3 regions of the Caenimonas terrae genome follow, and region 3 is predicted to be linked to each of the others. Evidence: predicted binding sites of a transcription regulator. Region 3 holds the regulator's gene; each other region holds the start of a gene.

Region 1 (7,696 bases), on a different contig from region 3:
CCGTGATGAAGCAGTTCATCGAGCGCGGCATGGACAAGGCCGGCATCAAGATGATCGGCACCGGCGACGTGACCGACGACGACCAGCTCAACGACATCGGCGACGGCGCCCTGGGCGTGGTCACCTCGCACCACTATTCGGCGGCCCATCCGTCGGCGATGAACAAGAAGTTCGTGGCCGATTTCAAGAAGGCCAACAAGGGCCTGCGCCCCAACTTCATGGCCGTCGGCGGCTACGACGGCATGCGCGTGATCTACGAAGCGCTGAAGAAGACCGGCGGCAACGGCGGCGGCGACGCGCTGCTGGCCGCGATGAAGGGCCAGATCTTCGAGAGCCCGCGCGGCCCGGTCTACATCGACGCACAGACCCGCGACATCGTCCAGAACATCTACCTGCGCAAGGTGCAGCGCAAGGACGGCGAGCTGTACAACGTCGAGTTCGACGTCATCAAGGACGTCAAGGACCCCGGCAAGAGCAAGTGACAACGGCGTTGTCATCGCACGATGACAATGCGGTTGTCGTCCCGGCCTTGAGCCGGGAGCCATCGGTCGTACGAGACGTCGCCCGACGCTGCACATCTGTCCGGTGGGGTAGCTTATCGCTGCATAGAATGCGAGAATGATTCCTGAGTGACATGCGCGCGTGGCTATCGTTCGGTGAAGGGTGCGGCGACATCGGCCAGGGTCCGTAGTTGATCGTACCCAAATCGCACGGATGCGCGCCAAGCCGCAGCCGCACCAGTTAAGGGCCGCTCTCGGGTTCAATTCCCGCCAGCTCCGCCACACACCGGCGAAGGCTGCCAGCATCACAGCTGGCGGCCTTTTTCTTTTACGATGGGCCTCCGTTTCCCTGGAGCCCCCATGCGTTTTCCCCTTTGCCTGGCTGCCGCGGCCCTGCTGGCCGGATGTTCGACCGTCTCCGCCGTGCGGGACGCCTGGAACTGGGACCCGACCGTCGCGCAGCAGCGCCCGCGCGTCGCGCTCTCGCCCGAGCAGCTCGGGACACTGACCAACCGGCTGGCGGACCTGCAGATCCGCCGCAACGACATTCGCGCGCGCATCAGCGCCGAACCGGACGTGCGGGCACGCCAGGGCCTGTACGAGGAACTGCACGGGGTCGGGCGTCAGCTGTCGCCGCTGGAGCGCGAGCTGACCGCGGCGGGCGCCCGCTAGGCGCAGGGTCCCGGGCAGCGGGCAGCGGGCGGCGGGGGCGATTGCCGGGCCGTTTGCGATACTCGACCGGATGCAACTGCAGGACATCCTTTATTCCCAGGGCTTCGGCACCCGGCGGGTCTGCGCCGGGCTGGTCCAGCAGGGCCTGGTCGAGGTCGGCGGCGAGATTCGCCGCGATGCCAGTGCCGACTTCGACACCGCCGGCCTGCGCTTCCAGGTGCAGGGCCGCGACTGGGAGTTCCACGAGAAGGCCTACGTCATGCTGCACAAGCCGGCCGGCACCGAGTGCTCGCAGAAGCCTTCCACCTATCCCAGCATCTATACCTTGTTGCCGGCGCCCTTGCGCCAGCGGCCGCAGAAGGGGCCGGTGCAGGGCGTGCAGGCGGTTGGGCGGCTGGACCAGGACACGACCGGCCTGCTGTTGCTCACCGACGACGGGCAGTTCATCCACCGCATGAACTCGCCGCGGCACCACGTTCCCAAGGTCTACGAGGTGACGACCAAGCATCCGCTGGACGCCAGGCAGGTCGACAAGCTGCTGCAGGGAGTGGTGCTCGACGACGATCCGCAGCCGGTGCGCGCCGCCGCCTGCGAGATCGTGGACGACCATCACCTGCGGCTGACCCTGACCGAAGGCAAGTACCACCAGGTCAAGCGCATGCTGGCAGCGGTGAGCAACCGGGTGGAGGGGCTGCACCGCTCGCGCATCGGCGCGCTGGAGCTCCCCGCAGACCTGGCGCCGGGCCAGTGGCGCTGGCTGGGTGCGGGCGAGCTGGCGGCGCTGCGGGGCTGATCCTCAGGGCAGGGCCTGCAGGAACTGCGTCACCAGCCCGCAGGTGAGCTCGGGCTGGTCCTTGTGGGGCGAGTGGCCGCAGCCGGCGAGCTGTTCCATGCGGAAGCTGCCGCGGGTCGGGGCGATCTCCTCGATCTGCCGCATGCTGCCGTAGGGGTCGTCGCAGCCCTGGATCGCCAGCACCGGGGCCTCGATGCGGCGGCAGTCCTGGCGGATGTCGAAGGTGCGGAACGCAGGGCTGAGCCAGATGTCGTTCCATTGCCAGAACGCGACGTCGACGTCGGCGTGGTAGCGCTTCAGGCGCTCGCGCAGCGCCGCCGGGTAGGCGGCGCGCGCCGCTTCGATCGAGCGCACCGAGACGTCTTCGACGATCACGTGCGGCGCCATGACGACGCAGGCGGCCACCGGGTGCCGGCTGGCGTGGAGCAGGGCGATGCTGCCGCCGTCGGAGTGTCCCAGCAGCACCGGCCGCTCGATTCCCAGCGCCTGCAGCAATGCCGGCAGCACGTCCCAGGCTTCGCGATGCATGTAGTCGGGCGCCAGCCGGCCGGCACCGCGCACGTCCGGCACCGGATCGGAGTTGCCGTAGCCGCGGCGCGAATACACCACGCCGGCGCGCCCGGCCGCGTCGCACACCTGGCGCGGCCAGTCGCGCCACATGGCGACCGAGCCCAGGCCCTCGTGCAGGAACACGATGGGGGCGCGCTGTTGGCCTTCGGGGCCGGCCAGCCGCCGGACTTCGAGCGCGACGCCGTGGATCTGGATCGTTTCCATCGGCCCGATGTTACGCAAGCAGCGCCGCCGCCCGGCGGTCGCGCCGCGGGTAAGCTGCGCGCCATGAGCCTATTTCTCGACTCCTTCTGGCGCGCGGTCGCCTATTGCCTGCGGCCCCGCGTCATCGCGCTGTCGTTCCTGCCGCTGCTGATCATGGTCGTCCTGTCGCTGGCGATGGGCTACTTGTTCTGGGATGCCGCGGTCGACTGGGTGTTCCTGCGGCTGGAGTCCTGGGACCTGCTCAAGAGCGTCTGGGGCTGGCTGCAATCCATGGGCGCGGGCAACCTGAAGACGGTGGTCGCGCCGCTGGTCGTGATCTTCGCGGTCACGCCGGTCGTCGTCGTGCTCTCGCTGCTGGTCGTGGCCGTGCTGATGGCGCCGGCCCTGGTCCTGATGGTGGCCGAGCGCCGCTTCCCGCGGCTGGAGCGCAAGAAGGGCGGCTCGCTGCTGGCCAGCGCGCTGTGGTCGCTCGGCTCCGCGTTCTTGGCGCTGGTGGCATTGGTGATTTCGCTTCCGCTGTGGCTGGTGCCGCCGTTGATCCTGCTGCTGCCGCCGCTGATCTGGGGCTGGCTGACTTACCGCGTGATGGCCTTCGATGCGCTGGCCGCGCACGCCAGCACGCAGGAGCGGCGCGCGGTGTTCCGGCGCCACCGGATGTGGCTGCTCGGGATGGGAGTGGTCACCGGCTATCTCGGCGCCGCGCCGAGCCTGGTGTGGGCCTCCGGGGCTTTGTTCGCCGCGGCCTTCGTGCTGCTGGTGCCCGTGGCGATCTGGATCTACACGCTGGTCTTCGCGTTTTCGTCGCTCTGGTTCGCCCACTACTGCCTGGCGGCGCTGGAGCAGTTGCGCGCCGAGCAGGCCGCCGCCACGGCCGCGCCGCTCCCGGTAGCATCGGGGGATGGCCACATCCCCTCTCCCTGAGCGCCCTGCCTTCGGCCTCGTCATCGTCGGCGACGAGATCCTGTCGGGCAAGCGCGCCGACAAGCACATGCCCAAGCTGATCGAACTGCTGGCCGTGCGCGGCCTGCAGCTGGAATGGGCCGAATATGTCGGCGATTCGCCCGACCGCATCACCGCGACGCTCAAGCGGGCGTTCGCCTCGGGCGACGTCGTGTTTTCCTGCGGCGGCATCGGCGCCACGCCCGATGACCACACGCGCCAGTGCGCCGGGCGGGCGCTGGGCGTGGATATCGAACTGCATCCGCAGGCCGAAGCGCTGATCCGCGAGCGGATGCAGGACATGGCGAAGGAGCAGGGCATCCCCTACGAGCCGGACCGGCCCGACAACATCCACCGCCTGAACATGGGCGTGTTCCCCCGGGGCGCAGGGATCATCCCGAATCCGTACAACAAGATCCCGGGCTTCAGCGTCGGGCACGTCCATTTCGTCCCCGGCTTTCCGGTGATGGCCTGGCCGATGATGGAGTGGGTGCTGGACCACACCTATCCGCATCTCTTTCGCCAGCAGGCCTACCTCGAGAAATCGGTCATCGTGTTCGGTTCGATGGAAGCGACGCTGACGCCCCTGATGCAGGACATCGAGCAGGCGCACCCCGGGGTCAAGGTGTTCAGCCTGCCCAGCGTCGACCATCCGCAGTACGGCCGCCACATCGACCTGGGCGTCAAGGGCGAGCCGGCGGCGGTCGAGCCCGCCTACCTGGACCTGCTGGCCGGCCTGCGCCAGATCGGCGCCAAGCTGGGCCCCGAATTGGTGCGATAACGACAGCGCACCATTCAGGTGCAAAGGCTCCAGGCACTAAGCCGGGGCGTGCCTCATCATGCCGGGGCCGCGCCACCGCAGGAAAGGCCAAAATCTCGGCGACAATCGCCAGCTTTGCCGGCTTCGGCCATGCACCAGCTTTGGCACAAAAACTGCATTCAACGTTTCCGTTCAATTGATTCAACAACCATCCAACCAGGAGAACCTGATGGCAGCCAAGACCGTCGCCGACGTGATGAAGATGGTGAAGGAGAACGAAGTCAAGTTTGTCGACTTCCGCTTCACCGACACCCGCGGCAAGGAGCAACACGTCACCGTGCCGGTGTCGCATTTCGACGATGACAAGTTCAGCGCGGGCCACGCGTTCGACGGCTCGTCGATCGCCGGCTGGAAGGGCATCGAGGCGTCGGACATGCTGCTCATGCCCGATCCGAACACCGCCAACATCGACCCCTTCTTCGAGGAAACCACGCTGCTGCTGACATGCGACGTGCTCGAGCCGGGCGACGGCAAGGCCTATGACCGCGACCCGCGTTCGATCGCCCAGCGCGCCGAGGCGTACCTGAAGTCCTCGGGCCTGGGCGACACGGCCTACTTCGGCCCCGAGCCCGAGTTCTTCATCTTCGACGACGTGCGCTGGAACACCGACATGTCGGGCACGTTCTACAAGATCGACGAATACGAAGCGCCGTGGAACAGCGGCAAGAAGCTCGAAGGCGGCAACAAGGGCCACCGTCCCACGGTCAAGGGCGGCTACTTCCCGGTGCCCCCGGTGGACAGCATGCAGGACATGCGCGCCGAGATGTCGCTGATCCTGGAGTCGCTCGGCATCCCGGTGGAAGTGTTCCACCATGAGGTGGGCGGCGCCGGCCAGAACGAGATCGGCACCAAGTTCAGCACGCTGGTGCAGCGCGCCGACTGGACCCAGCTCCTGAAGTACGTGGTCCACAACGTCGCCAATGCGTACGGCAAGACGGCCACCTTCATGCCCAAGCCCCTGGTCGGCGACAACGGCTCCGGCATGCACGTGCACCAGTCGATCTGGAAAGACGGCAAGAACCTGTTCGCCGGCGACGGCTACGCCGGCCTGTCGGACTTCGCGCTGTACTACATCGGCGGCATCATCAAGCACGCCCGCGCGCTCAACGCCATCACCAACCCCGGCACCAACAGCTACAAGCGGCTGGTCCCGGGCTTCGAGGCGCCGGTCAAGCTGGCCTACTCGGCGAAGAACCGGTCGGCGTCGATCCGCATCCCGTACGTGGCCAACCCCAAGGGCCGCCGGATCGAGGCGCGCTTCCCGGATCCGCTGATGAACCCCTACATGGGCTTCGCGGCGCTGATGATGGCCGGCCTGGACGGCGTGGAAAACAAGATCCACCCGGGCGAAGCGGCCACCAAGGACCTGTACCACCTGCCGCCGGAAGAGGACGCGAAGGTGCCGACCGTCTGCCACAGCCTGGACCAGGCGCTGGACTACCTGGACAAGGGCCGCAGCTTCCTGACCAAGGGCGGCGTGTTCACCGACACCATGATCGATGCCTACATCGAGCTGAAGATGTCGGAAGTGACGCGTTTCCGCATGGCCACCCACCCCGTGGAATTCGACATGTACTACTCGCTGTAAGGCGGCTTCCCGGACTGTGATTTCCCACAGTCTGTGGCACGAAAAGGACGGCCCCGGCCGTCCTTTTCCTTTTTGAATCAATGGCTTAATTGGACTTTTGAAGGAAAAGCGCGATACTGCAAGGCCGTCCCTGCATCCCGATGCGAGGAGAACCAGTTCCCATGAAATACGCCTACCTCATTCCCCTCGCTGCCCTGGTGTTCGCTGCGAACAGCCACGCGCAGGCGCGGATCTTCCGCTGCGGCAACGCCTACACCAATGACGCCGCCGAAGCCAAGTCCAAGAACTGCAAGCTGGTCGAAGGCGGTTACATCACCGTCGTCGAAGGCACGCGCGTGCAGGGCGCACCCAGTGGCAGCGCCAGCAATGCGTCCACCAAGCTGGCGTCGGCCGGCACCCGGGTCGAGTCCGCAGACCAGAAGGCCCGCGATTCCGACGCCCGCCAGATCCTGGAATCCGAGCTGAAGAAGGCCGAGGTGCGCCAGGCCGAGCTGCTCAAGGAATTCAACAACGGCGAGCCGGACAAGCAGGGTTCCGAAGGCCGCAACTACCAGAAGTACCTGGACCGCGTGGCCGAACTGAAAGCCAGCATCGCCCGCAACCAGAACGACATCGCCGGCATCAAGCGCGAGCTCGATCGGGTTCCTGCGTCAAAATAGGCTGCTTGAGCAAGCCTCTTCCCCCGCACGCCCGCTTCCAGTCCTTCGATCTCCTGGCCACGCTGGTGGCCGTGGTCCGATCCGACGGCACCGTCCTGTTCGCCAACGCCGCCCTCGAGGACGCGCTTGGCACCTCGCGCCGCACCATCGAAGGTTCGGCCTTCGCGCATTGCTTCACCGAGCCGCACATCCTGCAGAACGCGCTCGAAGGCGCCGCCGGCAACGAGTTCGCCGCCCTGCGCTATGACGCGTTCCTCAACCGGCCGGCGCACGATCCGATTCCGGTCCATGTGATCGTGGCGCAGACCGACCAGGCCGGCGAGATCGTGGTGGAGCTGCTGCCGCTGGAGTCCCAGGCCAAGCAGGACCGGGAAGAGCGCCTGATCGACCAGGCGCAGGCCAACAAGGAACTGATCCGCAACCTCGCGCACGAGATCAAGAACCCGCTCGGCGGCATCCGCGGGGCGGCGCAGTTGCTGCAGATGGAGGTCGATTCGCGCGACCTGATCGAGTACACGCAGGTCATCATCCACGAGGCAGACCGGCTGCAGACGCTGGTGGACCGCCTGCTGGCGCCGCACCGGCGCCCGCATGTCGTCGGCGACGTCAACATCCACGAGGTGCTGGAGCGGGTCCGCTCGCTGATCCTGGCGGAGTTCCCCCGCGGCCTGCGGGTCGTACGCGAGTACGACACCTCGATTCCCGAATTCCGCGGCGACCGCGAGCAGCTGATCCAGGCCGTGTTGAACGTCGCGCACAACGCCTGCCAGGCGCTTGCGGACCGCATCGCGGCAGGCGATGCGCAGCTGGTTTTTCGCACGCGCATCGCCAGGCAGGTCACTTTCGGCAAGCAGCGCTACCGACTGGCACTGGAATTGCATGTCATCGACAACGGGCCCGGCGTGCCGGACTCGATCAGGGACCGCATCTTCTATCCCCTGGTATCAGGAA
Region 2 (7,696 bases), 260 kb from region 3:
GGCCGGCCAGCTGCGTCAGCCACGCCAGCCCCAGCGTCACCAGCAGCAGGTTCAGCACGAACAGCTCTTCGCTCTTGCGCCGCGCGACGATCGTCAGCCACCAGCGCATGATGCGCTGGCCGCCGACCAGCAGCAGCGTGATGAGAACGGCGGCCTTCAGCGTCGCGACGCCCAGCGCGATCAGCAATGTCTCCGGCGGGCTGCTCAGGGCCGGGATCAGGACCAGCAGCGGCACCACCGCCAGGTCCTGGAACAGCAGCACGCCCATCACGCGCTTGCCATGTTCGCTCTCCAGTTCGAGCCGCTCGGCCATCAGCTTGATCACGATCGCGGTGCTGCTCATTGCCAGCGCCCCGGACAGCGTCAGCGCCGTCTGCCAGCTCATCTTCCAGAGGGTCGGCGCCAGCGCCGCCAGCAACAGCGAGCCGATGGTCGCCAGCAGGATCGTGAGCATGACCTGCATCAGCCCCAGCCCGAAGACATGCCGGCGCATCGCGCGCAGCTTGGGCAGGTTGAACTCCAGCCCGATGACGAACATCAGGAACACGACGCCGAATTCGCCGAGGTGGCGCACGCCGTCCGCGTTGTGGCCCACAGCCAGTGCGTTGGGGCCGATGATCACGCCCACCACCAGGTATCCCAGCATCGGCGGCAGCTTGAGCGAGCGGCTGGCCACCACGCCGATCACGGCGGCCAGCAGGTAGAGCAGCGTGAGTTCGAGGCCGGACATGCCCCGATGCTAGCGTGCCCCCTGGGCGGGCCATAGAATCGCCGGATGACTTTCGATGCAGCCCGGGCCCTGCGCCTGGCCCATGAGACCTTCGAGATCGAGGCGGCGGCGGTCCTGGGCCTGAAGGCGCGCACCGGCGAGGCCTTCGGCCGGGCGGTCCGGATGATGCTCGACGTGCGCGGCCGGGTGGTCGTCATGGGGATGGGAAAGAGCGGCCACATCGGACGCAAGGTGGCGGCGACGCTGGCCTCCACCGGCACGCCGGCGATGTTCGTGCATCCGGCCGAAGCCAGCCACGGCGACCTGGGGATGATCAAGCCGGTGGACCTGGTGCTGGCGATCTCCAACGGTGGCGAGAGCGAGGAGATCACGGTCATCCTGCCGGTTCTCAAGCGGCTGGGCGTGCCGATGATCGCCATGACCGGCAGTGCGGCATCGACGCTCGCGCTGCACGCCGACGTCGCACTGGACAGCGGCGTGGAGAAAGAGGCCTGTCCGCTCAACCTGGCGCCGACGGCGAGCACCACGGCGCAACTGGCGATGGGCGACGCCCTGGCGGTGGCGCTGCTGGACGCGCGTGGCTTTCGCACCGAGGACTTCGCGCGCTCCCATCCGGGCGGCGCGCTCGGGCGCAAGCTGCTCACGCACCTGAGCGACGTGATGCGCGCCGGCGACGCGATTCCGCGCGTCGGACCTGACACGCCGTTCACCGCCCTGATGCGGGAAATGAGCGCCAAGGGGCTGGGGGCGTCCGCGATCGTCGACGACGACAACCGCGTGCTGGGCATCTTCACCGATGGCGACCTGCGCCGGCTGGTGGAAAAGGGCGTGGACCTGCGCGCCGTCACCGCCCGCGAGGTGATGTTCCCGCAGCCGCGCACGATCCGCGACGACGCGCTCGCGGTGGAGGCGGCCGAACTGATGGAGAAGCACCGCATCACCAGCGTGCTGGTGGTCGATGCGCAGGGACGGCTGTGCGGCGCCGTCAACAGCAACGACCTGATGCGCGCCAAGGTGATCTAGTGGCCGCAGTGAACTTTCCGCCCGAACTGCTGCTCCGGGCCCAGGGAATCCGGGTCGCCTTCTTCGACGTCGATGGCGTGCTGACCGATGGCGGCCTGTATCTGTCCGACCAGGGCGAAAGCCTCAAGCGCTTCCACATCCTCGACGGCCTCGGCCTGAAGCTGCTGCAGCGGGCCGGCATCACGCCGGCCGTGATCACCGGCCGCGACTCCGGTCCGCTGCGCGCCCGGCTGGCTGCGCTGGGCGTGGACCACGTGCATTACGGCACCGAGGACAAGGCGCCGGCGGCCGCGAAGACGCTCGCCACGCTGGGCGTGGACTGGGCCCAGGCGGCAGCCATCGGCGATGACTGGCCCGACCTGCCGGTGCTCAGGCGCTGCGCACTGGCGGCGGCGCCGGCCAACGCGCATGCAGAGGTCAAGGCGCTCGCCCATCATGTGACGGCAGCCGCGGGCGGCCATGGAGCGGCGCGCGAGTTCTGCGACCTGCTGCTGGTGGCCAGCGGGCGCTATGCAGGCCTGCTGGAGTCGTACGCTTGAGCGCGGTGCTTCCGGCTCCGGCGCCCGCGGCGCGCACCGGCCAGGCCCTGGCCCGCGACGCCTGGGACCAGCTGTCGATCTACCTGCCGATCATCCTGATGGGGCTGATGGCGCTGGGCACCTACTGGCTGGCCCGCAACACGCCCATGTTCAGCCTGCCCGAGCCCGTGCGGCCCGCCCGGCATGAGCCCGACTACTACATGCGCGGGTTTTCCGTCAAAACCTTCGATGCCACCGGCCGGCTCAAGAGCGAAGTGTTCGGCACCGAGGCGCGCCACTTTCCGGACACCGATACGCTGGAAATCGACAAGCCCCGCATCCGCGCCTACAACGAGCACGACGAACTCACCGAGGCGACCGCGACCCGGGCCCTGTCCAATGCCGATGGCTCCGAGGTGCAGCTGATCGGCGATGCGGTCGTCAAGCGCCAGCCCACCAAGGGTCCGGACGGGCGTGCCACGCCACCGCTCGAGTTCCGCGGCGACTTCCTGGACGCCTTCGTGACCACCGAACGGGTCAAGTCGCACAAGCCGGTGACCCTGATCCGCGGCACCGACAAGTTCACGGCCGACAGCCTGGACTTCGACAACGTCAGCCGGGTCGTGCTCCTGCAGGGGCGGGTGCGCGGGACGCTGACCCCGGCCCGCAAGCCCTGAGCGCCGTCCACCGCACACGATGGACAAGCTCGTCTTCATCACCGGTGCCTCCAGCGGCATCGGCCAGGCTCTGGCCTGGCGCTATTACCAGGCCGGCTGGCGACTGGCGCTGGTGGCCCGCCGCGCCGACGAGATCCAGCGCTGGGCCGACGGGCAGCGGCTGGATCGTGGAAGGTATGCCATCTACGGCGCCGACGTCGCCGACATCGACAGCATCGTCGCGGCCGGCCTCGCCTGCATTGCGGGCCAGGGACTGCCTGACGTGGTGGTCGCCAACGCGGGCATCAGCGCCGGCGTCGACACCGCCATCCGGGCGGACCTGGATGTCCTGGCGCGGACCTTCGCAGTGAACAACGTCGGATTGGCGGCGACCTTCCAGCCCTTTGTGGCCCCCATGGTCCGCCGCGGCAGCGGCAGGCTGGTCGGCATCGCCAGCGTCGCGGCCATCCGCGGGCTGCCGGGGCACGGAGCCTATTGCGCCAGCAAGGCCGCCGTCGTTGCGTACTGCGAGAGCCTGCGCGGAGAGCTGCGCTCCAGCGGCGTGCGGGTAGTGACCATCTGCCCGGGCTACGTGGACACCCCGCTGACGCGCAGCAACCGCTACGCGATGCCGTTCCTGATGACGGCAACGGACTTCGCTGCGCGCGCGAGCGCGGTGATCGACCGTGGCGCGAGCTACTGCGTCATTCCCTGGCAGATGGGCATCGTCGCCAAGCTGCTGCGCCTTCTGCCCAATCCGCTGTTCGACAAGCTGCTGGCCGGGCGGGCCCGCAAGCAGCGCCACAACGAGCAATAGATGCTCCGACAGCGAAAAGGCTCCCACCGGAGCCCTTTTTGCTGGGATCGGCTGGCTTCAGTAGCCGCCGCGGCCGCCGCCGCCGCCGCCGTCACGACCGCCGCCGCGCGGGCCGGAGCCGTAGGGACTGCGGAACCCGCCATCGCGGCCGCCGCCGCCAGCACCACCGTAGCCTCCGCCGCCACCGCTGCGGCCGCCGCCGCCGCCTCCGCCCGTGCCGCCGCCACCACCGTAGCCGCCGCCACCGCCGCCGCTTCCGCCACCGCCGCCATAACCACCGCCGCCGCCACCACCGTAACCGCCGCTGCGCGGGGGACGCGATTCCATGGGACGGGCCTCGTTGACCACGACGCTGCGTCCGCCCAGTGGCTGGCCGTTCATGCCGTTGATTGCAGCTTGCGCCTCCGCATCGCTGCCCATCTCCACGAATCCGAAGCCTTTGGAGCGCCCGGTTTCACGCTCCATCATGACCTTTGCGCTGGTGACGGCACCGAACTGGCCGAAGGCCTGTTCGAGATCGCTATCGCGCACCGAATACGGCAGATTGCCGACGTACAGTTTGTTGCCCATGACTGGGACTCCTATAAAAACATTGACGTGAGCGATGGAGTCCCGAAAACGCATTCAACCGAGCCAGTGACGCGAAAGTGACCTGATCACCGCAATCCTGCGTGAAGAATGCCTTCACGCAATTCCATTATGGCGCAGGTGTCTGGATCTGAGGCAAGTGCAACGGTCGCGCTCAAGCGTGGAAAAGAGGCGATTTGCCAATGAAAAAGGGACCCGAAGGTCCCTTTGTTGCTTCCTGCTGACAGGAAGGTCTTAGTAGCTGCTGCGGCCACCGCCGCCGCCGCCGTAGCCGCCGCCGCCGCCGGAACGGCCACCGCCGCCACCACCGCCGCCGTAACCGCCACCGCCGCCGCCACCACCGTAGCCGCCGCCACCACCGCCGCCGCCGAAGCCGCCGCTACGAGGAGCGCGAGCTTCCATCGGACGGGCTTCGTTGACCACGAGACCGCGGCCGCCGATTTGCTGGCCGTTCATGCCAGCGATTGCGGCTTGCGCCTCGGCATCGTTGGACATTTCGACAAAGCCGAAACCCTTGGAGCGGCCGGTGTCACGTTCCATCATGACCTTGGCGCTGGACACGGTACCGTACTGGCTGAAAGCCTGTTCCATGTCGCTGTCACGGTAAGAGTAGGGAAGGTTCCCCACGTAAAGTTTGTTGCCCATCGTTGGACTCCATCATCTAAAAAAAATACGCACGAAGCGATGGGGAGTCCGACACGCAATCACAAACCGAAAAACTTCACTTCGAAGACGCGAAACTGACCATTCACCGCAGACCTTGCGCCGGGTCTAGGACCACGGCACCGGGCCATTATGGGCTAAATCCTGAGACTTTGGTAAAAAAACGCAGAGACCCCATTGCGGCGTTGCTCGTTTGCCCGCTTCACCAGTTCACTTCGCGGTCCGGCGTCGACCCGATGCGGTGAATCGAGATGTCCGCGCCCTCGTATTCCTCCTCCTGCGTCAGCCGCAATCCGGTGACCGACTTGATCAGGCCGTAGACGACGACGCCGCCCAGCAGGGCCCAGCCGACGCCCATGGCGGTGCCGATGACCTGGGCCCAGATGTTGACGCCGCCCAGGCCGCCCAGCAACTTGCTGCCGAAAATGCCGGCGGCGATCCCGCCCCAGGCGCCGCACAGGCCGTGCAGCGGCCAGACGCCCAGGACGTCGTCGATCTTCCACCGGTTCTGGGTCAGCGTGAACATGACGACGAACACCGCGCCGGCGACGCCTCCAACCACCAGCGCCCCCAGCGGATGCATCAGGTCAGAACCGGCGCAGATCGCGACCAGCCCTGCCAGCGGGCCGTTGTGCACGAAGCCAGGGTCGTTGCGCCCGAGCGCCAGCGCCGCCAGCGTGCCGCCCACCATGGCCATCAGCGAATTCACCGCCACCAGCCCGGAGATCTTGTCGATGGTCTGGGCACTCATCACGTTGAAACCGAACCAGCCCACCGTCAGTATCCAGGCGCCCAGCGCCAGGAAGGGGATGTTCGACGGCGGGTGGGCCGAGACCGCGCCGTCCTTGCGGTACCGATTGCGCCGGGCACCGAGCAACACCACCGCCGGCAGCGCCAGCCAGCCGCCCATGGCGTGGACCACCACCGAACCGGCGAAATCGTGAAACTCCTCGCCGGTCGCCCGCCTGATCCAGTCCTGGATGCCGAAGTGGTGGTTCCAGACCACGCCTTCGAACAGCGGATAGACCAGCCCCACGATGACGGCGGTGGCCATCAGTTGCGGACCGAACCGTGCCCGCTCGGCGATGCCGCCCGAAATGATCGCGGGGATGGCTGCTGCGAACGTCAGCAGGAAGAAGAACCGCACCAGCTCGTAGCCATTGCGCGCCGCCAGCTGTTCGGCGCCGACAAAGAAGCTGGTTCCGTAGGCGACCGTGTATCCCACCAGGAAGTACATGACAGTGGAGACGGAAAAGTCCACGAGGATCTTGACCAGGGCGTTGACCTGGTTCTTCTGGCGGACCGTCCCCAGTTCGAGAAAGGCAAAGCCGGCGTGCATGGCGAGCACCATGACGCCGCCCAGCAGGATGAACAGGGCGTCGACGCCCTGTTTTAGTGCTTCCATGAGAACCTCTGCGATGAAATGTGAGTGTTATTGGTGCGTGAGAGGGCTCGATGCGCCTCTCGCACCATAACCAAGCAAAATTTGCGCCAGAAGCGTGCGGCCGCCGCAGACCACCCGTCAGGGCTGCCCTTCGCAAACGCTGGCTTATACTTTCCGCAGCGCCGATTTGCTCCAGCTTGCGGGCGCTCAATAAATTCAGCTAAAGACCGACAGCCCGAACCCGGCCTCGTTTCCTTAGCGATGCCGGGTTTTGTTTTGCCATGATCGTTTCGCCCCAGTCCATGTCGTTCAGCCGCCCGCTCGCACTGCGCAGCGGTGCGTCGATCCGCGACTACGCGCTGGCCTACGAAACCTACGGCACGCTCAATGCAGACAGGAGCAATGCCGTCCTGGTCTGCCATGCGCTGAACGCCTCGCACCATGTGGCCGGCGTCTACGCCGGCAAGCCCGATTCCCAGGGCTGGTGGGACACGATGATCGGGCCCGGAAAGCCGGTGGACACCGACCGCTTCTTCGTGATCGGCGTCAACAACCTGGGGTCCTGCTTCGGCTCGACAGGGCCGATGCACGTGAACCCGGACACAGGCAAGGTCTACGGCGCCGACTTCCCGGTGATGACGGTGGAGGACTGGGTCGACGCCCAGGCCCGCCTGCTGGACGGACTCGGCATCGGGACGCTCGCCGCCGTGATGGGCGGCAGCCTGGGCGGCATGCAGGCGCTGTCGTGGACGCTGCAGTATCCGCAGCGGGTCCGCCACGGGGTGGTGATCGCCAGCGCGCCGAACCTCACGGCCGAAAACATCGCCTTCAACGAAGTGGCGCGCCGCGCCATCGTCACCGACCCGGACTTCCACGGCGGCCACTTCTACGAGCACGGCGTGGTGCCCAAGCGCGGCCTGCGCATCGCCCGCATGATCGGCCACATCACCTACCTGTCCGACGACGTGATGAACGAGAAGTTCGGCCGGCAGCTGCGGGACGGCATCGCGCCGAAGTACAGCACGCAGGAGATCGAGTTCCAGATCGAGAGCTACCTGCGCTACCAGGGCGACAAGTTCAGCGAGTATTTCGACGCCAACACCTATCTGCTGATCACCCGCGCGCTGGATTACTTCGACCCCGCGCTCGACTACGACGGCAGCCTGGCCAGGGCCCTCGCCCGGGCCAGCGCCCGCTTCCTGCTGGTGAGCTTCACCACCGACTGGCGGTTCGCGCCGCGCCGCAGCCGCGAACTGGTCAAGGCGCTGCTGGACAACCGCCGCGACGTCAGCTACGCGGAGATCGACGCGCCGCACG
Region 3 (7,696 bases):
GAGCCTTTCGCACGCCGGAGGACGCGGAAGCGCAGCGCGCCAAGCTGTCCCTCATGGGGGTGGAGGCCAAGGTCACGGAGCGCGAGCAGTCCGGCCGCCAGGTGTTCCGGGTGCGGGTCGGGCCCTTCGACAAGAAGGACGACGCCGACCGCAACAAGGAAAAGCTGGAAGCCGGCGGCGTGGAAACGGCGCTGGTGCGGGTCCAGCGGTAGCGCGGGACAGCCGGGCGGCGGAACCTTGGTCCGCGGCGGCGCTCACAATGTTTCAAGGAGTGAACTGACATGAATCGACGCGAGTTTTCCGTTGCCGCCGCCTGCACCCTGGCGTTTGCTTCACTGGGCGCCCCGGGTTCGCTGCTGGCGCAGGTGCGCAAGCCGGACGACGGCGCCGACTACATCTCGCTGGACAAGCGGGTTCCGGTGGATGCGCCGCCCGGCAAGATCGAGGTGATCGAGTTCTTCTGGTACAGCTGCCCGCACTGCAACGCCTTCGAGCCCAAGCTGGTGAACTGGATCAAGAAGCTGCCGCCGGACGTGTCGCTGCGCCGCGTCCCGGTGGCCTTCCGCGACGACTTCGTGCCGCAGCAGCGCCTGTTCTACACGCTCGAAGCGATGGGCAAGCTGGACGAACTGCACGGCAAGGTGTTCAACACGATTCACGCCGAGCACCAGATGATCGACAAGGAAGCGTCGATCGTGGCCTGGGCCGAGAAGAACGGCCTGGACCGGGCCAAGTTCGTCGAGTTGTACAACTCCTTCTCGGTGCAGACCAAGGCCCGCCGCGCCACGCAGCTGCAGGATGCCTACAAGGTGCAGGGCGTCCCGGCCATCGGCATCGCCGGCCGCTATTACACCGACGGCACCATGGCCGGCAACATGGACCGCGCCCTGCAGATCACGGATTACCTGGTCGCAGAGGTCCGCAAGTCCAAGTAGCCTGCGTGCCGCGGCAGCGGCCGCGCTCAGGCTCAGCTCGGCCGTTGCATGAATGCAGCTCGGCCGTTGCTCAAGGGCGACGGCCAGGGTGGTTGAAAGATGACTTCCATCACGAAGCATCTTGTCACCGCTAGTATCATTTAGATACATCCAGCTTAATGATCTCAGGCCCTCCACCACGTGGGCCCGGAGATCCGAATGTCACCGTCCAAGCGGGCTTCGCGCCTGACGCTGCAACTCCTGACCCTGGCAGTTGCGCTGCCGCTGGCCACGCCGGCGTCGGCGGCCGATGAGCTCCAGCGGATCGAACAACTCGAAAGGAAGCTGGCACAAAGCCTGGCCCTGATCGAGCAGCTGTCGGCCCGGCTGAACCAGGTCGAGAAGGCGGCACCGTCCGCAGCGGCCGCCGATCCGGCCAGCGTGACGGCGGCGCAGTCCGAGCGGATCGACCGGCTGGAGCAGACGCTGGTCAAGGTGTCCGAGAGCTCGGCCAAGTCGCGCGACCTCGGCGTGCCGCTGCACGGCTTCGCCGACGTCGGCTATGTCCGGTCCTCGCAGGCGCTCGACGGACGCCGCAGCGGCTTCGCCCTCGGCAACTTCGACCTGTACATCACGCCGGAGATCGGCGACCGGGTGAAGTCGATCGTCGAACTGGTGTTCGAATACGGCCCCGACAGCGCCAACGTCGCCACCGACCTGGAGCGGCTGCAGTTCGGCTACACCTTCAGCGATGCGGCCACCGTGTGGGCGGGACGCTTCCACACGCCCTACGGTTACTGGAACACCGCTTTCCACCACGGCCAGCAGATCCAGACCGCCGCGACCCGGCCCCGCTTCATCGAGTTCGAGGACCGTGGCGGCATCCTGCCGGCCCACGCCGTCGGCCTGCTGGTCTCCGGCGGCGTCAAGGCGGGCGCCGGCCGCGTCGGCTACGACGGCTACCTGGCCAACGGCAACCGGGTGGTCGACGGGGTGCTCGACTTCAACGCGTTCAGGGACGACAACGGCAACAAGATGGTGGGCGGCAACCTGCGCTATTCCTTCGGCGGCAGGCTCGACGGCCTGACGCTGGGCCTGCACGGGTTCACCCAGCAGGTGGCGCAGTACGACGGCCAGAACGCGGTGGTGAACAACACCAAGGTCAACATGACCGGGGCTTACGCGGTGTACGAGCACGCCGACTGGGAAGTCATCGCGGAGTACTACCGGTTCCGCAACCGGGACCTCAGCGGCGGCAGCGGCACCCACGCCAGCTGGGCGGGCTTCGGCCAGCTGGGCTACACGCTGGCCGGGAAGTGGACGCCCTATGCGCGGCTGGAGAAAGCGGCGCTGGACCAGGCCGACAACTATTTCGCCAGCCAGGACAGCGGCCGCTCCTATTCCCGCAGCACGCTGGGCCTGCGCTACGACCTGAACCCGAGCACCGCGATCAAGATGGAGCTGAACCAGACGCGGCAGCAGCAACGGGATGCGTCCACGCTGAGGGCGAACGAAACGCGCCTGCAGCTGGCGGTCCGTTTCTAGGAGGCGCCATGAACCACAAGCGCATTGCCCTCCTCGCCTGGCTGGTGCTGGCCGGCACCACCGCGCTGCCGGCGCTGGCCGCCGACCTCTACGTCATCGCCAACCCGTCGCTGGCGCTGACGGCCGACGACATCCGCGACATCTACATCGGCGACAAGCAGATCGCCGACGGCGTCAAGCTGGTGCCGCTGGACAACTCGGCCCAGCAAAAGGACTTCCTGGAAAAGGTGCTCAAGCTCGATGGCGCCAAGTACAACGGCATCTGGATCAAGAAGGGCTTCCGCGACGGCCTGAACGCGCCCGCGGTCAAGTCCAGCGACGCGGAAGTCATCGCCACGGTGAAGTCCACGCCCGGCGCGGTCGGCTACGTGTCCAGCGCTCCCAAAGACCTGAAGGTCATCGTCAAATACTGAGCGCGCATCCACCGTCAGACCAACCATGTGGCTCAACGCATTTGCCCGCCTGCAGATCAAGCACCGGATGTACGTGCAGTTCATCCTGGCCGTCACGCCGCTGGTGCTGCTGCTGCTGTTCCAGCTGACGTCGGTCAGCGACCTGCCGCAACGGGTGAACGCCGCGCTGGGCCGCTACCGCACCGCCAACCAGGCGATCTCCAGTTACCGTGAGTTCCTCAACGGCGTGACGGATGCGGTGGATACCGGCAAGGTCGGGGCGCCGGCGCTGGCGGCGCTGCAGCAGGCCCACGCCGGGGCGCAGCAGATCCAGCGCACCGCGCCGACGCCGACGCTGCAGGCGGCGGTCGAAGGCATGGACCGCATCGGCGCCGCGCTGGCCGCCAACAATTCGCTGGCGGCGCTGCTGTCGATCAAGGGCGACATCAACAACGTCGACGTCGCGCTCAAGCGGCTGGCCGACGAGGGGGAGCAGCAGCTGTCCAAGCTGGTGGCCGACGACGACCAGGCCACGCGCACCCGCAACAAGATCCTGGCCGGGATCGCCGGCCTGACGCTGCTGCTGCTTGGATTCATGGTGCGCCAGATCGTCAACCGGATCATCGTCCCGATCGCATGGGCGGTGCGCACGGCCAAGCGCGTCGCGTCCGGCGACCTGTCGCCCATCGTGGCGCCCAGCCAGCGCTCCGACGGCATCGGCGAGCTGCAGGGCGCGCTGCGCGAGATGAACGATTCGCTGATCGCCATCGTGACCCGCGTGCGCGAGAGCTCGGAGCTGATCTCGGTGGCGTCCAGCAAGCTGTCCACCGGCAACCAGGAGCTCTCCACCCGCACCATCGAGCAGGCCGGCTCGCTGGAGCAGACCGCCGCCTCGATGGACGAACTGACCGCCGCCGTGCAGCGCAATTCGGGCAATGCCCAGCGCGCCAACGTGCTGGTGAAATCGGCCTCCGACGTCGCGGTCAAGGGCGGCGAGGTGGTGGCCCAGGTGATCGACAAGATGAACTCGATCAGCGCCTCGTCCAGCAACATCGTGGACATCATCGGCATCATCAACGGCATCGCCTTCCAGACCAACATCCTGGCGCTGAACGCCGCCGTCGAGGCGGCGCGGGCCGGCGAATCCGGGCGCGGCTTCGCCGTGGTCGCGGCCGAAGTGCGCAGCCTGGCGCAGCGCAGCGCGGCGGCGGCCCAGGAGATCAAGGTGCTGATCGGCAATTCGGTCGACCAGATCGGCGCCGGCAGTGCCCTGGTGGCCCTGGCCGGGCAGACCATGGAGCAGATCGTGCTGAGCGTGCGCGACATCACCGACATCGTGGGCGAGATCGCTGCCACCAGCGACCAGCAGAACAGCGGGATCGAGCAGGTCAACCACGCGGTGTCCACGCTCAACGCCGTGACGCACAAGAATGCGGTCCTGGTCGAAGAGGCCAGCTTCACGGCCGACGCGATGAGCGAGCAGGCCTCGCGCCTGGTCGACGTCGTGGGAACGTTCCGCTTCGGCGCCGGCTGAGGGCCCCCGCGGCGCCCGGCATCCGGAGATGGCCTCCATGGCGGCCGGACGGGCTCCGCCCGGTACAATGCCAGCAAGATTCGTGCCCTCTATGAACCAACTTCTTGCCCCCCTGCTGGCCGGTGTGCTCGGCACCCTGGTCGCCTCCGCCCCCGCCCTGGCGGAAAAGGCCGACCAGAACAAGCCGATGAACGTCGAAGCGGACTCCCTGCGCTATGACGACGTCAACCAGACCAGCGTCTTCAACGGCAACGTGGTGATCACCAAGGGCACCATCCTGATCCGCGGCGGCAAGGTGGACGTGCGGCAGGACCCCGAGGGCTACCAGTACGGCGTGGTGAGCGCGGCGCCCGGCAAGCTGGCCTATTACAAGCAGAAGCGCGACGGCGTGGACGAATTCATCGAGGGCGAGGCCGATACGATCGAATACGACGGCAAGGCCGACCGCGTCAAGTTCATCAAGCGCGCCGAACTGCGGCGCCTGCGCGGCGCGGCCGTGGCCGACGAAATGACCGGCAGCCTGATCACCTACGACAACGGCCGCGACGTCTTCACGGTGGACGGCGGGCCGGGCAGCCCCAGCGCCGCCCCAGGCCTGCCGGGCGGCCGGATCCGCGCGGTGCTCTCGCCGCGGCCTTCGGCCTCGGCGCCGGCGCCCACGCCGGCACCGCCGGTGCAGTTGCGCCAGAGCATGACGATCGGCGGGGAAAAGAAGTGACCGACATGGCCGTGGCACCGGAGCTGGCCAGCATGGCTTCGGCCAGCGCCAGCCGGCTGGAGGCGCGCCACCTGCAGAAATCCTACGGCAGCCGCCACGTCGTCAAGGACGTGTCGCTGGCGGTGGAAAAGGGCGAGGTGGTCGGCCTGCTCGGGCCCAACGGCGCGGGCAAGACCACCTCCTTCTACATGATCGTCGGCCTGGTGCGCGCCGATGCCGGCGAGATCTCGATCGACGGCAACTCGGTGGAACACATGCCGATCCACCGCCGCTCGCGCCTGGGCCTGTCCTACCTGCCGCAGGAAGCGTCGATCTTCCGCAAGCTCAACGTCCAGGAAAACGTGCGCGCCGTGCTGGAGCTGCAGCGCGACCCGCAGGGCAAGCCGCTGGCCCGCGCCGAGGTGGAGCGGCGCCTGACCTTGCTGCTGCAGGAGCTGCGGGTGGACCACCTGCGCGATTCGCCGGCGCTGGCGCTGTCCGGCGGCGAGCGGCGCCGGGTCGAGATCGCCCGCGCGCTGGCCACGCAGCCGCGCTTCATCCTGCTGGACGAGCCCTTTGCCGGCATCGACCCGATCGCCGTCATCGAGATCCAGCGCATCATCGGCTACCTCAAGTCGCGCGGCATCGGCGTGCTGATCACCGACCACAACGTGCGCGAGACCCTGGGCATCTGCGACCACGCCTACATCATCAGCGACGGCACGGTGCTGGCGCAGGGCACGCCCTCGGAGATCGTCAACAACGCCGATGTCCGGCGGGTGTACCTCGGCGAACATTTCCGGATGTAGTGATGGCCCCCACGCTTGTCACTTCGCGTACTGCGCTGCCCCCCGGGGGGGCCCTCGCGCCTTGGGGCAGCCCGGCGGCGCCCACGCCTTAGGTTTGCTGAATGGCTGTTTCCCCATGAAGCAGGGTCTTTCGCTTCGCGTTTCACAGCACCTGGCGCTCACGCCGCAGCTGCAGCAATCGATCCGCCTGCTGCAGCTGTCGACCCTCGAACTGTCGCAGGAAGTCGAGCAGATGCTGGACGACAACCCCTTCCTCGAATTGACGCTGGAGGAGGCGCCGCGCGAGGAGTTCGGGCTCGACAAGGCGGACGCGCCGGCGCGCGACGACGACATCGACACCGAGGGCGCGGCCGAGTTCAGTCCGTCCAGCCCGGCGCCGGACAGCGCGTCGGCCACCAGCGAGAGCGAACCCGCCGCCACCAGCGAATCGGACACGCCCGACTGGGATGGCGACGGCAGCAACGAGGTGGTGCCCGACGACGGCGAATGGGGCGGCGAGGCGCCGGCCAGCCGCAACAACCTCAGCGGCGACGACCAGATGGACGCGACCGACCTGGCCCGCGGCCAGGAGTCGCTGCAAAGCCACCTGCACCGGCAGGCGCTGTCGCTGCGGCTGTCACCCGAAGACAGCGCCGCCCTGCGCTTCCTGATCGAATCGCTCAACGACGACGGCTACCTGGAGGACAGCTTCGAGGAGCTGGCCCGCGGCCTGGCCGGCGACGACCTCGAGCAGGTGGAAGAACTGGTGCATCGCTTCACCGTGGCAATGAACTTGCTGCAGCATCTGGAGCCGGTGGGCGTGGGTGCGCGCAACCTGTCGGAATGCCTGTCGCTGCAATTGAAGGCACTGGCCGGCGCCGGCGCCGGCCCCGACGATCCCTGCCACGCGGCGCTGGCGATCTGCCGGCAGCCGATCGACCTGCTGGCCCGGCGCGACGTCAAGCGGCTGGCGCAGCTGTGCGGCGAGAGCGAGGCGCGGATCAAGGCCGCGATCGGCCTGATCACGCGCCTGGAGCCCAAGCCCGGCCGCCGGTTCGTCGACGTCGAGCGCAACATCGTCGTGCCCGACGTGCTGGTCACGCGGATCGCCCGCAACGGCCAGCCCAAGTTTCGGGTCATGCTCAACCCCGAGGTGATGCCGCGGCTGCGGGTGCACGACATCTATGCCGGGGCGCTGAAGTCGCACAAGGGCGAGGGCCACCAGGCGCTGCAGCAGCGGCTGCAGGAGGCGCGCTGGTTCATCAAGAACATCCAGCAGCGCTTCGACACCATCCTGCGGGTCTCCAATGCGATCGTCGAGCGGCAAAAGAGCTTCTTCGTGCACGGCGAGCTGGCGATGCGGCCGCTGGTGCTGCGCGAGATCGCCGACGAACTCGGGCTGCACGAATCGACCATCAGCCGCGTCACCACCGCCAAGTACATGGCCACGCCCTACGGCACCTTCGAGCTGAAGTATTTCTTCGGCTCGGCGCTGGGCACCGAAACCGGCGGCAATGCGTCGAGCACCGCGGTGCGGGCGCTGATCAGGCAGTTCGTCGCCTCGGAAAACCTCAAGAAGCCGCTGTCCGACAGCCAGATCTCCGACATGCTCAAGGAGCAGGGGATCGAGTGCGCCCGCCGCACGGTCGCAAAATACCGCGAGGCCCTGCGGATCGCCCCCGCGAACCTGCGCAAGGCGCTCTAGCCATGCCGAGAAAGCTCCCGTGAACCAGCTGCAACTGTTCCTGCCCTGCGCCGCCGGCGTCGAGGGTTTCCTGGCCGACGAGGTGCACCGCATCACCGGCCTCAAGGGCGACGATCTGCTG

What was found. The regulator sigma-54, encoded in region 3, starts transcription at its own class of promoters, with help from an activator protein. The targets are predictions, from matches to a motif close to TGGCANGNAANCTGCTTT.
Region 1: glnA (type I glutamate--ammonia ligase) is a predicted target of sigma-54. The motif match lies at 4,601-4,618, and genes of this name have one in related genera.
Region 2: ACFPOE_RS03665 (ammonium transporter) is a predicted target of sigma-54. The motif match lies at 6,472-6,489, and genes of this name have one in related genera.

Annotation. Positions count from the first base shown of each region.
Region 1 is NZ_JBHSMF010000009.1:546,742-554,437, forward strand. Features, by position in the region: gene ACFPOE_RS16440 (ABC transporter substrate-binding protein) at 1-482, shown strand, start outside; gene ACFPOE_RS16445 (hypothetical protein) at 861-1,172, shown strand; gene ACFPOE_RS16450 (16S rRNA pseudouridine(516) synthase) at 1,243-1,965, shown strand; gene ACFPOE_RS16455 (alpha/beta fold hydrolase) at 1,969-2,739, opposite strand; gene ACFPOE_RS16460 (EI24 domain-containing protein) at 2,803-3,660, shown strand; gene ACFPOE_RS16465 (competence/damage-inducible protein A) at 3,638-4,459, shown strand; gene glnA (type I glutamate--ammonia ligase) at 4,668-6,086, shown strand; gene ACFPOE_RS16475 (hypothetical protein) at 6,248-6,745, shown strand; gene glnL (nitrogen regulation protein NR(II)) at 6,751-7,696, shown strand, end outside.
Region 2 is NZ_JBHSMF010000002.1:735,373-743,068, forward strand. Features, by position in the region: gene ACFPOE_RS03630 (cation:proton antiporter) at 1-730, opposite strand, end outside; gene ACFPOE_RS03635 (KpsF/GutQ family sugar-phosphate isomerase) at 776-1,753, shown strand; gene ACFPOE_RS03640 (KdsC family phosphatase) at 1,753-2,292, shown strand; gene lptC (LPS export ABC transporter periplasmic protein LptC) at 2,298-2,948, shown strand; gene ACFPOE_RS03650 (SDR family oxidoreductase) at 2,968-3,744, shown strand; gene ACFPOE_RS03655 (RNA recognition motif domain-containing protein) at 3,802-4,314, opposite strand; partial or broken gene ACFPOE_RS03660 (RNA recognition motif domain-containing protein) at 4,576-4,977, opposite strand; gene ACFPOE_RS03665 (ammonium transporter) at 5,198-6,400, opposite strand; gene metX (homoserine O-succinyltransferase MetX) at 6,682-7,696, shown strand, end outside.
Region 3 is NZ_JBHSMF010000002.1:476,204-483,899, reverse strand. Features, by position in the region: gene ACFPOE_RS02370 (SPOR domain-containing protein) at 1-212, shown strand, start outside; gene ACFPOE_RS02365 (thiol:disulfide interchange protein DsbA/DsbL) at 282-935, shown strand; gene ACFPOE_RS02360 (hypothetical protein) at 1,134-2,459, shown strand; gene ACFPOE_RS02355 (type 2 periplasmic-binding domain-containing protein) at 2,468-2,872, shown strand; gene ACFPOE_RS02350 (methyl-accepting chemotaxis protein) at 2,898-4,385, shown strand; gene lptA (lipopolysaccharide transport periplasmic protein LptA) at 4,423-5,103, shown strand; gene lptB (LPS export ABC transporter ATP-binding protein) at 5,109-5,891, shown strand; gene ACFPOE_RS02335 (RNA polymerase factor sigma-54) at 6,007-7,575, shown strand; gene ACFPOE_RS02330 (THUMP domain-containing class I SAM-dependent RNA methyltransferase) at 7,595-7,696, shown strand, end outside.